One region of the Streptomyces sp. NPDC046215 genome, then DNA from elsewhere that is predicted to be linked to it. Evidence: riboswitches for the same ligand, from Rfam matches in the RefSeq annotation. Region 1 holds a riboswitch; the other holds the start of a gene.
The links. Region 1 has a riboswitch for S-adenosylmethionine ahead of thrC (threonine synthase). Riboswitches for the same ligand answer to the same signal wherever they lie in the genome.
Positions count from the first base shown of each region.

Region 2: it holds a riboswitch for S-adenosylmethionine, as region 1 does, so the genes downstream of both, ABZ951_RS14175 (aminotransferase class V-fold PLP-dependent enzyme) here and thrC (threonine synthase) in region 1, are expected to answer to the same signal.

Region 1 is NZ_JBEYZW010000013.1:15,387-22,954, reverse strand. Features, by position in the region: gene ABZ951_RS08215 (trehalose-6-phosphate synthase) at 9-1,481, opposite strand; gene ABZ951_RS08210 (glucosyl-3-phosphoglycerate synthase) at 1,523-2,494, opposite strand; SAM riboswitch class I at 2,666-2,810, shown strand; gene thrC (threonine synthase) at 2,828-4,102, shown strand; gene ABZ951_RS08200 (ubiquitin-like small modifier protein 1) at 4,163-4,438, shown strand; gene ABZ951_RS08195 (cold-shock protein) at 4,897-5,100, shown strand; gene alaS (alanine--tRNA ligase) at 5,365-7,568, shown strand, end outside.
Region 2 is NZ_JBEYZW010000026.1:19,496-27,063, forward strand. Features, by position in the region: gene ABZ951_RS14160 (thiamine pyrophosphate-binding protein) at 1-657, opposite strand, end outside; gene ABZ951_RS14165 (hypothetical protein) at 696-1,367, opposite strand; gene ABZ951_RS14170 (3-oxoacyl-[acyl-carrier-protein] synthase III C-terminal domain-containing protein) at 1,463-2,422, opposite strand; SAM riboswitch class IV at 2,865-2,981, shown strand; gene ABZ951_RS14175 (aminotransferase class V-fold PLP-dependent enzyme) at 3,172-4,530, shown strand; gene ABZ951_RS14180 (Lrp/AsnC ligand binding domain-containing protein) at 5,340-5,621, opposite strand; gene ABZ951_RS14185 (rhomboid family intramembrane serine protease) at 5,618-6,364, opposite strand; gene ABZ951_RS14190 (hypothetical protein) at 6,578-6,817, shown strand; gene ABZ951_RS14195 (NYN domain-containing protein) at 6,912-7,568, shown strand, end outside.

The sequences.
Region 1 (7,568 bases):
CCCCGCGGCTACGTTCCCTCGCCTCCCTCCAGCGCCGTCAGCTGGTCCAGGAACCAGCGCTCCGGCGGCAGCGCCGTCGCCGCCGCGGCCAGCCGCTTCGTCCGCTCCGCGCGCTCGGCCGGATCCATCAGCAGCGCCTCGTGCAGCGCCCGGGCCGTGGCCTCCACGTCGTACGGATTGACCACGAGCGCGTCCTCGCCCAGCTCCGCGGCCGCCCCGGCCTCCCGCGACAGCACCAGCGCGCAGCCGTGGTCCGAGACGACCGGGATCTCCTTGGCCACCAGGTTCATCCCGTCGCGGATGGGATTGACCAGGGCCACGTCCGCGAGCCGGTAGGCGGCCAGCGACCGGGCGAAGTCGTCCTTCACGTGCAGCACGACCGGCTCCCAGTCCTCCGTGCCGAACGCGGAGTTGATCTCCCGGGCGACCCGCTCGACCTCCGCCGTGTAGTCGCGGTAGACCGCCAGGTCCTGCCGCGAGGGGTAGGCGAAGGCCACGTGGACGACCTTGCCGCGCCACTGCGGGCGGTCCTCCAGCAGCCGCCGGTAGGCGCGCAGACCCCGGACGATGTTCTTCGACAGCTCCGTGCGGTCCACCCGCACCACCGCCCGGCGGCCCGCACCGATCTGCTCCCGCAGCGCCACCATCCGCTCTTCGACGTCCTCGCGGTGCGCGCGCTCCCGCAGGAAATCCCCGTCGGCGCCGAGCCCGTGCACCCCCAGGCGCGTCATCCGCCCCTCGAAGCGCACCGCCGCCGCCACCCCGTCCTCGCGGAGGACGTCCGCGCCCAGCTCGCTCTCGCAGCAGGCGGCGAACGCCTCGGCCCAGCGGCGGGTGAGGAACGCGGCGCGGTCACCGCCCAGGATGCCGCGCAGCACCTGCCCGGCCACGTCGTCCGGCAGCATCCGAAAGTAGTCCGGCGGGGCCCACGGGGTGTGCGAGAAGTGACCGATCCGCAGATCCGGCCGGCGCTCGCGGAGCAGCCCCGGCACGAGGGTCAGGTGGTAGTCCTGCACCAGCACCGTGGCACCCTGGGCCGCCTCCTCGGCGAGCGCGTCCGCGAAGGCGGCGTTGTACGCCTCGTACGCGACCCACTCCCGCCGGAAGTCCGCGCCGAAGTCGGGCTCCAGCGGCGTCTGGTAGAGCAGGTGGTGCACGAACCACAGCACCGAATTGGCGATGCCGTTGTAGGCGGCGGTGAACGTCTGCGCGGGGATGTCGAGCATCCGCACCGCGTGCCCGCCCGTGTCGGCCGCCGGCAGCCGGGTGCCCGCGCGGCGGGCGGCCTCGCGGTCGCCCTCGCCGAGCGCGGCGCACACCCACACCGCGCCGGCCTCCCGGCCGATGGAACTGAGCCCCGAGACCAGCCCGCCACCGCCCCGGCCCGCCGTGAGCGAGCCGTCCTCGCTCACCTTGTACGAGACGGGACCGCGGTTGGACGCGACGAGGATCCGGGCGGCGTGCATGTGCTCATCGACCATGACGCCAGCCTTGCCGCCACGGGATCCGCTCAAACGTACGCTTACGCCGCGCGGCGGCGCGCGTACTCGGGTATCTCCGCCATCGGCGGCCGCTCCTCGGTGTCCACCTCGTACGTCCGCGGGACGAACCCCTCCGCCGTGCGCTCGAACTGCGTCAGCGCCGGCCGCACCAGATGGCCGCGGGCCAGCCGCAGCTGCGCCGTGCGGTAGATCGCCGCGGCCATCCGGCCCAGCGCCTGCCCGTCCTGGTGCCGGTGCTTGCGCACCCCCACGTCGACCTGGGCCAGGGCGTCCAGCCCCACCGTGTGCAACGCGTCCACCAGCAGCCCCAGCTCCACCCCGTACCCCACCGGGAACGGCAGCCGCTCCAGCAGCGAACGGCGCGCCGCGTACTCGCCGCCCAGCGGCTGGACGAAACCCGCCAGCAGCGGCCAGTGCAGGTTCAGCAGCGGACGGGCCACCAGCTCCGTCACCCGGCCCCCCTGGCCCGGACCGGGCGTGCCCGCGCCCTCGAAGCCGGGGCCGAGCGGACGGTCGTACATCGCCTTGACGAAGTCCACGTCCGGGTCGGTCAGCAGCGGCCCGACGATCCCCGACACGAAGTCCGCGGAGAACTCCCGCAGGTCGGCGTCGACGAAGCAGACGACGTCACTGCCCGTGGCCAGCAGTGACCGCCACAGCACCTCACCCTTGCCGGGCACGGCCGGCAGCCGCGGCAGCACCGCGTCCCGGTGCACCACCCGCGCCCCGGCCGCGGCGGCCACCTCCGCCGTGCGGTCGGTCGAACCGGAGTCCAGCACCACCAGCTCGTCCACCAGCGGCACCGCCTCCGACATCAGCTCCCGGCGCACGGTGGCCACGATCGCCCCCACCGTCGCCTCCTCGTCCAACGCCGGCAGTACGACGGCGACCGTGGTGCCGGTGGCGCGTTTGGCGGCGAGCAGCTGGTCGAGCGGACGGTCGTCGACGGACCAGGACCGCCGGCCCAGCCAGCGCTCCACCTCTTCCAGCACCTGTTCGACTCCTCTTGTGTGACGCGGCGTTCGAGCTGCGTGTGATCCATCTCGCGGTACGGACGGCTGTCTCGGGCGCCCATGCCTTCGGTTACAGTCTGAACAACGCGGAACGCCGTCGTATGTCGGGGTCGCCGCTCATAAACGCCTGGGCCCTGCCCAGTGCCATACCGCTCATCCAGAGGGGCAGAGGGACACGGCCCGTTGAAGCCCCGGCAACCCTCCAGCCGGTCTCACCGTTCATTCGGCGAGGCTCCCGGCTCGGGAAGGTGCCAATTCCGTCTCGTGGCGACGTCCGCCACGGGGAAGATGAGGAGAAAGGGCCTCGCCTCCATGGCTGTGCAGTCTGTCGAAAGCTCAACCACCTCTGTCGCTCTCGGTCCCGCCGCGGCCCTCGCGTGCCGCGAGTGCGGACAGCGCTTCGGCCTCGGTCCCATTTTCGCCTGTGCCGACTGCTTCGGCCCACTCGAAGTGGCCTACGACCTTCCCACCGGCGACCCCGAGGCCCTGCGCCGCCGCATCGAGGCCGGCCCGGACAACATCTGGCGCTACGCCCCGCTGCTGCCCGTCCCCGCCGACGTCGCGGACAAGCCCGGCCTGAACCCGGGCTTCACCAAGCTCGTCAAGGCCGACAACCTCGCCCGGGAGCTGGGCGTCACCGGCGGCCTGTACGTCAAGGACGACTCCGGCAACCCCACGCACTCCTTCAAGGACCGCGTCGTCGCCATCGCCGTCGAGGCCGCCCGCGCCTTCGGCTTCACCACGCTCTCCTGCTCCTCCACCGGCAACCTCGCCGGTGCCGTGGGCGCCGCGGCCGCCCGCGCGGGCTTCCGCTCCTGCGTCTTCATCCCGCACGACCTGGAGGCGGGCAAGGTCGTCATGGCCGCGGTCTACGGCGGAGACCTCGTCGGCATCGAGGGCACCTACGACGACGTGAACCGCTTCTGCTCCGAGCTGATCGGCGACCCGCTCGGCGAGGGCTGGGGCTTCGTGAACGTCAACCTCCGCCCGTACTACGGCGAGGGTTCCAAGACGCTGGCGTACGAGATCTGCGAGCAGCTCGGCTGGCGGCTGCCCGACCAGATCGTCATCCCCATCGCCTCCGGCTCCCAGCTCACGAAGATCGACAAGGGGCTCAAGGAGCTCATCGCGCTGGGGCTGGTCGAGGACCGCCCGTACAAGATCTTCGGCGCCCAGGCGGAGGGCTGCTCGCCGGTCTCCCGCGCCTTCAAGGACGGGCACGACGTCGTCCGGCCGGTGAAGCCGGACACGATCGCGAAGTCCCTCGCGATCGGCAACCCGGCGGACGGCCCCTACGTCTTGGACATCGCCCGGCGGACGGGCGGCGCGGTCGAGGACGTCACCGACGCCGAGATCGTGGACGCGATCAGGCTGCTGGCCCGCACCGAGGGGATCTTCGCGGAGACCGCGGGCGGGGTGACGGTGGGCGTCACCCGCAAGCTCATCGACAGCGGGGCGCTCGACCCGGCGCTGACCACGGTGGTGCTGAACACCGGCGACGGGCTCAAGACGCTCGACGCGGTGGCGGCCGGGCCGACGGCCACCATCCGGCCCTCACTGGAGGCGTTCCGCGCCGCGGGGCTGTGAGCGGCTCCACCCCGCCGTCCCCCTCCCTCTCCACCCAGTGCCCGAACCGAAGGTGACCCCATGAGCATCAGCGTTCGCATCCCGACCATCCTGCGCACCTACACCGGCGGCAAGGCCGAGGTATCCGCCGAGGGCGGCACCCTCTCCGACGTGCTCGCCGACCTGGAGAAGAACCACCCCGGCATCGCCGCGCGGGTCCTCGACGAGAGCGGCAAGCTGCGCCGTTTCGTGAACGTCTACGTCAACGACGACGACGTCCGCTTCGAGGACGGCCTGAACACCGCGACGCCGGACGGCGCGGGCGTCTCGATCATCCCGGCCGTCGCCGGCGGCTGACCCGGCATCAGCTCGCCGGGGATTTCTTCAACTTTCCTGTAGAAGTCCCCTCGAATCGCTCCGTCCGCGAAACGGACGGGGCGATTCCGTCTGTTGAGCGCGATACAGTTGGGGCGATCCCCCGCCGGCGTCACCGCCGAACGCCCATGAGAACCCGTCAAGTTGTGCGCGAACTGTGCGTACGAATTGCCGGGTTGGTTGCGTTATGCCCGGCCCGACTTGCCCTGGATTCACCGCCGTTAGCCACTTTTCTCCGCTCGGCCGTGCCGGTAATTCTCGTCCAAGTGACCTGTTGCAGAGGGCATCCGTGCAGATACATTCAGCCGCGGTCGACGCGTTCCGGCGCACATCTTCCGGGGTTTCCCCTGCCTTCGGCGGGGGAGTGTCCGGGGGGTGAGGTCTGACCCGGGTCCGCGAAGTGCGGTCCTGCGCAAGGGCCAGTAATAGGGGAGTTAGGCATGGCTCAGGGCACCGTCAAGTGGTTCAACGCGGAGAAGGGGTACGGCTTCATCGCGGTCGACGGTGGTGCGGATGTTTTCGTCCACTACAGCGCGATCCAGATGGACGGTTACCGCACCCTCGAGGAGGGTCAGCGAGTGGAGTTCGAGATCTCGCAGGGCCAGAAGGGGCCGCAGGCGGACATGGTCAAGCTTGCCGTCTGATCTCGGCGCATCGACCACCGGCTCACTGATAGCTCGCGCGTGGGGCCCGTACCTGGAAGCAGGTACGGGCCCCACGTGTTGTGCGGGCCGTCCTGCCGCCTGCGGCGGCGAGCGCCCTGCGGGCGCGTCCTCAAGCGCCGGACGGGCTATTCAGCCCGTCCGGCGCTTGAGGACACAGCACAGCAGCCCGTCCGGCGCTTGAGGACAAGGCACAGCAGCCCGCTACCCCGCACACTGCAAGCACCGAACCCGCCCGGAGGGCACATGCGCACCGCCGACATCCGCAGCCGCTTCCTCGACCACTTCGCCGCCCGCGGCCACACGGTGGTCCCCAGCGCGCCCCTGCCCACGCCGGACCCGACGCTGCTGTTCGTCAACGCCGGCATGGTGCCGTTCAAGCCGTACCTCACCGGTGAGGCGCAGCCGCCGTGGCCGCGGGCGACCAGTGTGCAGAAGTGCGTGCGGACCCTCGACATCGAGGAGGTCGGCCGCACCACCCGGCACGGCTCGTTCTTCCAGATGAACGGCAACTTCTCGTTCGGCGACTACTTCAAGGAAGAGGCGATCGCCTTCGCCTGGGAGCTGTCGACCACGCCCGTCGAGCAGGGCGGGTACGGGCTCGACCCGGACCGGATCTGGGCCACCGTCCACCACGAGGACGAGGAGAGCCGCGCCCTGTGGCGGCGCCTCGCGGACCTGCCCGACGAGCGGATCGTGGCACGCGGCGACGAGGACAACTTCTGGTCCATGGGCGTCCCCGGCCCGTGCGGGCCCTGCTCGGAGCTGTTCTACGACCGGGGGTCGGCGCTCGGCCGCGCGGGCGGTCCGGCCGTGGACGAGGACCGGTACATGGAGTTCTGGAACCTGGTCTTCATGCAGTACGAGCGCGGCGAGGGCACCGGCAAGACCGGCTATCCGATCCTCGGCGAGCTGCCGCGCCGCAACATCGACACCGGCATGGGCCTGGAGCGCATGGCCACCCTGCTCCAGGGCGTGGACAACCTCTACGAGATCGACGAGACCCGCCCGGTCCTGGACCGGGCCGCCGCGCTCACCGGGACCCGCTACGGCGGCGACGCGGAGGCGGACGTGCGGCTGCGGGTGGTCGCCGACCACGTCCGCACGGCGCTCATGCTGCTCGCCGACGGCACCGCGCCCGGCAACGAGGGCCGCGGTTACGTGCTGCGCCGCATCCTGCGCCGCGCCGTCCGCTCCGTGCGGCTGCTGGGGTACCAGGACCCGGCGCTGCCCGAGCTGCTGCCCGTCGCCCGTGACTGCATGGCGCCGAGCTACCCCGAGGTGGCCGCGGAGTTCGACCGCATCGCGCAGCAGGCGTACGCCGAGGAGGACGCCTTCCGCTCCACGCTGCGCCAGGGGACGACCGTGCTGGACACCGCCGTCGCCCAGGTGAAGGAGGGCGGCGGGCGGTCGCTGCCGGGTGCCAAGGCGTTCCTGCTGCACGACACCTACGGCTTCCCCATCGACCTGACGCTGGAGATGGCCGCCGAGCAGGGCGTCGAGGTCGACCGGGAGGGCTTCACCGCCCTGATGGGCGAGCAGCGCGAGCGCGCCCGCGCCGACGCCCGCGCCCGCAAGTCCGGCGGTGCGCTGGACACTTCGGCACTGCGGGCCGTACTGGACGCGAACGGGCCCACGGACTGGCGCGCCTACGACACGCTGCAAACCGACTCCCGGGTGCTGGCCCTGCTCGGGCCCGCGGGTGTGCTGCCCGTCGTACGGGCCGGGGAGATCGCCACCGTGATCCTGGACCGGACCCCGTTCTACGCCGAGTCCGGCGGCCAGGACAGTGACGCGGGCGCTCTGACGGGCGCGTCGGTGGAGGCCGAGGTCCTGGACGTGCAGCGGCCGCTGCCGGGCCTGGTGGCCCATCAGGTGCGGGTGAGCGCGGGTGAGTTGGCCGTCGGTGACGCCGTGCGGGCGGCCGTCGACGCCGAGTGGCGGCTCGGGGCGCGCCAGGCGCACTCCGGTACGCACGTCCTGCACGCGGCCCTGCGGCAGGTGCTCGGCCCGACGGCCCTGCAGGCCGGTTCGTACAACCGGCCCGGCTACCTGCGGCTGGACTTCCCCTGGCGCGGCGCGCTGGGGCCCGCCGCCCGCAGCGAGGTCGAGGAGGCCGCGAACCGGGCGCTGCGCCGTGATCTTGCCGTGGACGTCCGCTGGATGAGCCTGCCGGAGGCCAAGGAGCTGGGCGCGCTCGCGCTGTTCGGCGAGACGTACGGCGAGCAGGTGCGCGTCGTGGAGATCGGCGGCGCGTGGTCGCGCGAGCTGTGCGGCGGCACGCACGTCGAGCACGCCTCGCAGGTCGGGGTGGTCGCGCTCACCGGCGAGTCGTCGGTGGGCGCGGGCATGCGCCGCCTGGAGGCGTCGGTCGGCGTCGAGGGGTTCGGTTACCTGGCGCGCGAGCGTGACCTGGTGGCCCGGCTCGCGGAGCAGTTGCAGGCGCCGCG
Region 2 (7,568 bases), on a different contig from region 1:
GCCCAGCAGCAGCACGGGGGCGGTGGCGGCGCGCAGCCGGCGGAACAGCTCGTCCACGGCCTCGCTGTCCACCGGCTCGGGCTGGACGAACTCCTGGAAGTCCCGCGGCCAGTCGGCGGGGAGCGGCCCCACCTCCAACTCGTACGAATCCCTCGGGAGGAGCAGGGCGACCGGCCCCATCCGCCCGGTCAGAGCGGTCGTGATCGCGTCCCTGAGCTGTTCCCAGAACAGGTCGGCGTCACAGATCCGCACGGTCTTCTTGGTCACCGCGCTCAGCATGGGCAGCGCGTCCACGGACCGGCCGATGCCGGAGGAGTCCTGGAAGGACCCGCGTCCGTCCAGCGCGGCGGGCGGCTGGCCCACCAGGGCCAACACCGGCACCGATTCGGCGTAGGACTCGGCCAGTCCGGCGACCAGATTCATCATTCCGCCGCCGGACGTCGCGCAGCAGACGCCCAGTGTCCGGTGGACACGGGCCCGCGCGTCGGCCATGAAGGCGGCGCCGTCCTCGCGCTTGCTGAGAACGGCTTCCAGTCGTCCGGCCCCCAGCCGGTCGATGGAATCGTGTATGTGCTCGACGTTCGCCCCGCTGACGCCGAAGACGTAGCGAGCGTCCAGCTCGCGCAGCGCGGTGACGAGCGCGTCAGAGATCCGCATGTTTCCCCCCGTGTGAGCTGAAGAGCCGGTGCCGGCCCCTAGCGCTGCGACTCCGACCCGAAGCGGTGCTCAAGGATCTTCTTGAGGTTGCCCATCTCGATGGAGTGGCCGGCGTGGAACATCGGCCAGATGTCGCCCACCCACACGCGGTCGGTGCGGGCCCGGCCCTTGGCGATGTAGTCCGGCACGTCGGTCGTCGCGCGGTCGTAGTACGGGTGCTTGCAGTTGCTCCACAGCACCACGGTGCCCGGCTTGTTGAAGACCTTGGCCGAGTCGATGATCGTCAGGTAGTAGCGCATCCAGAGCTCCTGGCCCTGGTCCCAGGCGCACGGGTACACCACGAGGCCCTGCTCCGGGCCCTTCTGGGCGTCCGAGCGGATGTAGATGTCCGTGTTGGGCTGGATCATCTCGTCCGCGCGGTACAGCCCGCCGCCGAGGTGCTTCATGTTGCGGATGCTGTACGTCCACTCTTCCAGCGAGCGGGCGTTGGCGCAGTACTCGAATACGATGTCGTAAGGGACGTCGATGTGCTCGGAAAGCGGGCAGTACTGCCCGAATATCTCCTCGTGGGAGTAGCTCTCCTTCGTCATCCCCTCCATCAGCTTCATCATCTCGTCCTGACCGGTGTTCTCGTTCCACACCAGGTCCAGTTCGAGCAGATCCGAGTTGTCGAGCTGGTAGTTCTGGGCAAGACCGGACTCATCGGGCATGCGGGCAGCCATCATTTACTCCTGAGCAAGAATTGTTTTTGGTTTGCTGCTGGGAACTAGCTGTTCCGGTGGGAACTAGTGGGCACTAGTGGGAACTAGCTGTTCCAGCGCAGGACCATGGAAGACACCATTTCCCCGCCATGCGTGAAAGTGGCAAAAGCGATCACATCGCCGGAAGAAATAATCTTCTTGTCCAGTGCGTCGGCGAGGGTGACCGGGAGGGAACTCTGGAACATGTTCCCGTAATGGCTGAGCGTGTCATGGGTGCGGGCGTCGTCGATGCCGCACCGCTTACGCCATTCCGCGATGTACTTCTCGTTGGGCTGGTGGGTGATCAGGCAGGAGACGTCGTCGCTCGTCAGGCCCGCCTTGTCCAGCGCGGTCGCCATGGCGGTGGGCAGGCACTCCATCGTCACGGCCCACAGCCGGGCGAGCATGCTCGGGCTGAACTTCACCGTGAGCGGCCCGCTGCCGCGCTCCCAGTGCGGGAGCTCGACGCCGTCCACCGCGTCCGGCTCCACCCGCAGGGCGGCCCAGTTCTCGCCGAACGCCTGCTCGTGCACGGAGAGGACGGTCGGCTCGCCGACGGTCAGCAGGGTCGCGGACGCGCCGTCCCCGAGGACGAAGGACTCCGGCGACTTCTGGAACTCCTCCAGCCGCGACACGAAGTTGGTCACCGTGACGACGGCGATCTTCTTGTACTGGCCGGAGTCGATGAAGGCGCGGGCGGTGATCACCGAGGAGACCCACGAGCAGCAGCCGTTCTCCACGTGCAGAACGGCGGCCGAGGTCGCGCCGACCCCGTGCTGGATCGCCGTTCCCACGCCCGGCGAGAAGGTGTCGTTGAACTGGGCCGAGACGATGATCAGGTCCAGCTCGTCCGCGCGCACGTCGTTGCGGCCCAGCAGCTTGTTCAGCGCTTCGATGCCGAGCTCGGCGGACGTGTAATCCGGCGAAGCGAATCTCCGCTCATTCACGCCGGCAAAGAAGGCGTGGTCGCTCAGTCCGTCTTCGGCGCGGGCGAGGTCGCTGTTGCGCACCACTCGCTCGGGCATGAAATTCACTACATCGACGATGCGCGTAGAGCTCACGAGCGGTCTCCGCCCGTATTGCCGGTCATGCACGCAAGTGTGGCCTGATGCAAATGAATGCATGGATAGATGAACATGACCGCCCCCAAGGTCTCTGGCTTGTTCTTGTTGCTGTTCCAGATGCGAACGACTCTACGATCATGGATGTAACGGTTCGATGACGGTCAGGTCACGAAGTGGTTAAACCCATAGTGGAATGGTTAATTCCGCAATGGCTTGTGTTCGCTGTCGGTAATGGGCGACATTGCCGCTGATTTCCACGGCCGACCGGCGTGGCCCGGGCATAGATGGACAGTTTTTGGTTGATTCTCGGTCGGTCCGGCGGTAGGTCGGTGACGGGCCCCGCGATAAGCTGGCGGCGGACATGTGGTGCGCCTGCCGCATACCTGTGTCATACTCGCCGCCAGGTCACGAGTGACAGCGTTCAGGCCCCGGCTTGCTGTCCGGCAACCCTCCTTCCGTGGCGGGGTGCCCCGGGTGATGACCGGGCCGCAGGCAGCGAGGTCTGCGGCAAGCGCGGATCCCTCACCAGGGGTCCTGGTTGTCGAGGGAGCCTCTTCAGTGATTCAGCGAATGCGTTAGGGCCTACGGCCCGTTTCCCTTGAACTCCGCACGGCCACGCCGTGTGTCGAGTCGGTACTCCGCACGCGGCGCCCCTGTTTCCCGCGCGTGCGCATACGCACCTCTTCCGCCTGCATCCAGGAGAATTCGCCATGTCCGCATGCCCTGTTGCCGCCGAGCCCGCCGTCTGCGCGCCCCTGCCCGTCCTCGGCCGCGACGTCCGCGTCCCGCTGGTCACCGGGGGCGAGGTGACCTACGCGGCGCTGGACTACGGCGCCAGCGCGCCCGCGCTCCAGCGGGTGTGGGACGACGTGGCCGCCTACGCGCCGTACTACGGCAGCGTGCACCGCGGGGCCGGGTATCTCTCCCAGCTGTCCACCGAGTTGTTCGAGAACAGCCGTGCCGACGTCGCCGCGTTCCTCGGCTGCCGTGAGGACGACCAGGTCGTCTTCACCCGCTCGACCACCGACTCCCTCAACCTCCTCGCGACCGTTCTCCCGCCCGGCACCCGGGTGTTCGTCTTCGAGACCGAGCACCACGCCGCGCTGCTGCCCTGGGAGCGGCGGGCGGGGGTGGAGGTCACCTACCTCGACGCGCCGCGCTCACCGCGCCAGGCCGTCGAGACGCTGGAGCGGGCCCTGGCCGGGCGGGAGCCGTACGGGCCGGCGCTGGTCTGCGTGACCGGCGCGTCCAACGTGACCGGTGAGCTGTGGCCCGTGCGGGAGCTGGCCGCGGCCGCCCACGCGCACGGCGCCCGCATCGTCGTCGACGCCGCCCAGCTCGCGCCGCACCACCCGGTGGACATCGCGGAGCTGGACGCCGACTGGGTCGCCTTCTCCGGGCACAAGCTGTACGCGCCCTTCGGCGCCGGGGTGCTGGCCGGCCGCGCGGACTGGCTCCGCGACGCCGAGCCCTACCTGGCCGGCGGCGGCGCGAGCCGCGCGGTGACCCGCGGCCCCGGCGGCGGCGTGGCCGTCGAGTGGCACGACACGGCCGCCCGGCACGAGGCGGGTTCCCCCAACGTCATCGGCGCCTACGCCATCGCTTCGGCCTGCAAGGCGCTCACCGAGGCGGACTTCGGCCGGCTCGTCGAGCGCGAGCGGCAGCTCGTGGCGACCCTCCGCGAGGGCCTCGCCCGGGTGCCGGGGGTCCGGGTGCTCTCCCTCTTCGGGGAGGACGCGCCCCGGGTCGGCGTGCTGTCCTTCGTCGTGGAGGGCTGGAACAGCTCGCACTTCGCGGCGGCCCTGTCGGCGGAGTACGGCATCGGCGTCCGCGACGGCCTGTTCTGCGCCCACCCGCTCGTCCGCACCCTGCTGGGCGGCACCCCGGACGAGCCGGGGGAGTGCGGGGCCCCCGAGGCGGGACAGTCGCTCAACGCCATCCGGGTCAGCTTCGGCGCGGGCACCCCGGACGAGCACGTGACACGGTTCGTCCGAGCGGTGGGCGAGCTGGTGCGCGAGGGTGCCCGCTGGAACTACCGCACGGAGAACGGGCGGTGCGTGCCGGCGTAGCGGCCTGGCGGCCTGGCGGCCGGGCGGTCGTGAGCCCGGGGCCTGCGGGACCTTGTCGGCCAAGACCGAGCCTCGGCGGCCGGGGGCCGTCAGGTGTGACGTGACGGGGCCGGCGACGTGGCGGGGTCGGCTGTCGCTGGGCGACGCCGGGTGGAGGGCGTGCGCCCGAGGGCGGGGCGTGCTGCCGGAGCTGGTGTGGCGCGCCGGGCCCGTTGTTGTGGGCGGTGCCGGGTGGCGGGCGCTCGTCCGGGGTACTGGGCAGCGCGGCCGAACTTGGGCGGGACGTAGCCGGGTCCTGGTCGGCTGGACGTACCGTCAGGTGTGGCGGGGCTCGCTGTCGTGGGCGGTGCCGGGCGGGCGGCCCGGGGAGGCTGCGGCGCGCCGCGGCCCGCCGGGCGGCTGGCGACGGTACGACCGCGGGAACCGAACCTGCCGGGAGTAGCGGCCCACGGTACGGCCGCCGCCACGTGGCGGACGCCGCTGACCTCGTCAGCCGACGCGCCGGGGGCCCTGTCGCCGGAGTGCCCGCCCCTACGAGGCTGCTCGCCGCAGACGCGAGGCCGGTACGGCCGCGGTGGGCTCAGTTCCGGGAGCCCGCCCGGAGTTGCGGGTGCGGCGCACGGCGCGCCGGGTGGGGCGCTTGGCCGCGTGCCGGCCGAGGCTCGGCACGGCCGCCGTCCGGAGCATGGGGCAGGCCCCCGGGGCCCGGGGTTCCGACGGCCGCTCGCCGCAGACGCGAGGCCCGGACGGCAGTCCGTACGGGCGCCCGCCCCAGGCCCCCTTGGTTTCCGGCAAGCCCGCCGCAGGCGCTACGCGTCGAGGCCGATCGCGAACGCCGCCTCCAGGTCGTGGTGCGAGTACGTGCGGAAGGCGATGTGCGTCTCCGTGGAGGCCACCCCGGGGACCTTGCTGATCAGGCCGGGGATGACGTCCGCCAGGTCGTCGTGGCGGGCCACCCGGACCATCGCGATCAGGTCGTGCGCCCCGGTGACCGAGTAGACCTCGCTGACGCCTTCGATGGCGGCGATCTTCTGGGCGATCTCGGGGATCTGGTCGATGTCGGTCTTGATGAGCACGATCGAAGTGATCACGGCTGGCTCCTATCGGGGGTCGGGGGCGGCCCCCCGGGCGTGCGCGGCAGCCCGTCGCCGGACGGGGCTGCGCCCTTCACTTTAGCCGCACGCCCGTAGCGGACCCACGCGTAGAGGAAGCCGAGCGTGAACCCCACGACGTGGGCCAGATAGGCGACCCCCGGCCGGTCGCCCGCCGTGCGGGCGGCCAGCCACTGCAGGACGAACCAGAACAGCAGTACGGCCCAGGCGGGAAAGCGGAGCGGCAGGAAGAAGAGGAAGGGGAAGAGACTGGTGACGCGGGCCCGGGGAAAGAGGTAGAGAAACGCCCCGAGCACCCCGGAGATCGCCCCCGAGGCGCCGACGAGCGTCTGGGCGGAGTGGGTGTGCGCGACGGCGTAGCCCAGCAGCGCCAGCGCCCCGGCGGCGAGGTAGAAGAGCGCGAAGGCGGTCCGGCCCATGCGCTCCTCGGCCATGGCGCCGAAGACGTGGAGGAAGAGCATGTTCCCCAGCAGATGCAGCCAGTTGCCGTGCACGAAGAGCGCGGTGAACGGGGTGGGCAGCTCGTCCGCGGCGCCGCTCCACAGCTCGCCGGGCACCACGCCCCAGCGCTCGAAGTAGCCGGTCTGCGCGGCCAGCAGCTCGGTGCCGGCGCCGTAGGAGGAGGTGAAACCGGACGCGGGGCCCAGCAGGAAGACGCCGCAGCAGACGCCGATGAGGACGTAGGTGACCAAGGGGCCCTGACGCACTGCCTTTCCGGTCATGAGCAGATCATGGCGTACCGGTCGCAACCGTACAGAGCGCCTCGCCGGGCCGCCGTCCCACGACGGACGCGGGGCGGGACCGCCGCCGTCCGGGCACCGCATGACCATCAGGCCGTAGGGTTACGGGGAGCACTTCCGCGCGCTCCACGGCGCGCTCCCCGGCGTCCGGCGGGCGGAGCGCGAGGAACCTCGACAAGGACGGACGGCGACACGATGGGCGTTCCCCAGCCGACGACGCAGACCCGGTGGCGCTGCGCGCTGTGCGGCAACCTCACCCGGTTCGACGTGACGCGCACGACCAAGGCCGTCGAGTACGTGCACCTCGACCTGGCCGGGGAGCCGCAGGTGGAGGAGCGCGACGTGGTCAGTGAGACGATCGAGTCCGTGCGTTGCCGCTGGTGCAACGCCGTCGATCAGATCGAGCTGGTGGACAGGCCGGGCGCGAGCGCCTGAAGAACGGGAGCAATGAGCGGTGGTTGAGCATACGGGCGGCACGGAGGCGACCGGTGACCCTGCTGACACCGGTGGGTCCGACGGTGTCGCCGAGGTGCTCGACCGCGCGCTGCCCGAAGGCGTCAGGCGCCGGGTCATCGGCCTGGTGGCCGAGGCGTTCGGCGGCCTGACGGTCTCGGAACTCCCTCCCGCGCTGCGGCAGTACGCCCGTTTCACCCCCAGCCGCCGGGCCAAGTTCGCGGGCAACGCCATGGCCGCGGCCGTGGAGAACGACGCCGCGTTCCGGCAGCGGATCTCCGCCCGGCTGCGGGAGACGGGCTCGGAGCTGGCCGAGGCGCTGGAGGCCGGTTCGCCGCCCGCCGCCGCGGACCCGGAGGACGTGGCGGCCATGGCCTATGTGCTGCGGCCCGCCGGCTGGGTCAAGCTGGTCACGGCCGCGGGCGAGGAGGCCCAGCGGGCCGGCGCCGAGCGGGCCGGCGAGGAGGCCCGCCGCGAGTTGCAGCGGCTGCGCGAGGAGCTGGCCGCGGCCCGTGCCGAGGCGCGCGCGGACGCCGAGCGGGGCCGCGCCGAGCTGGACGCCGCGCGCAAGGAGGCCGACGCGTTGCAGCGCAAGCTGCGCAGCGCCGTCAGCGACGTGCGCCGGGGCGAGGCCGCGCTGCGCAAGGCGCAGGCGGAGCTGGAGTCCGTGCGGGCGGCCGGGGCCGCCGAGAAGACGGCCGCCCTGGGCGAGGCCCGGCGGCTCAAGGCGCGG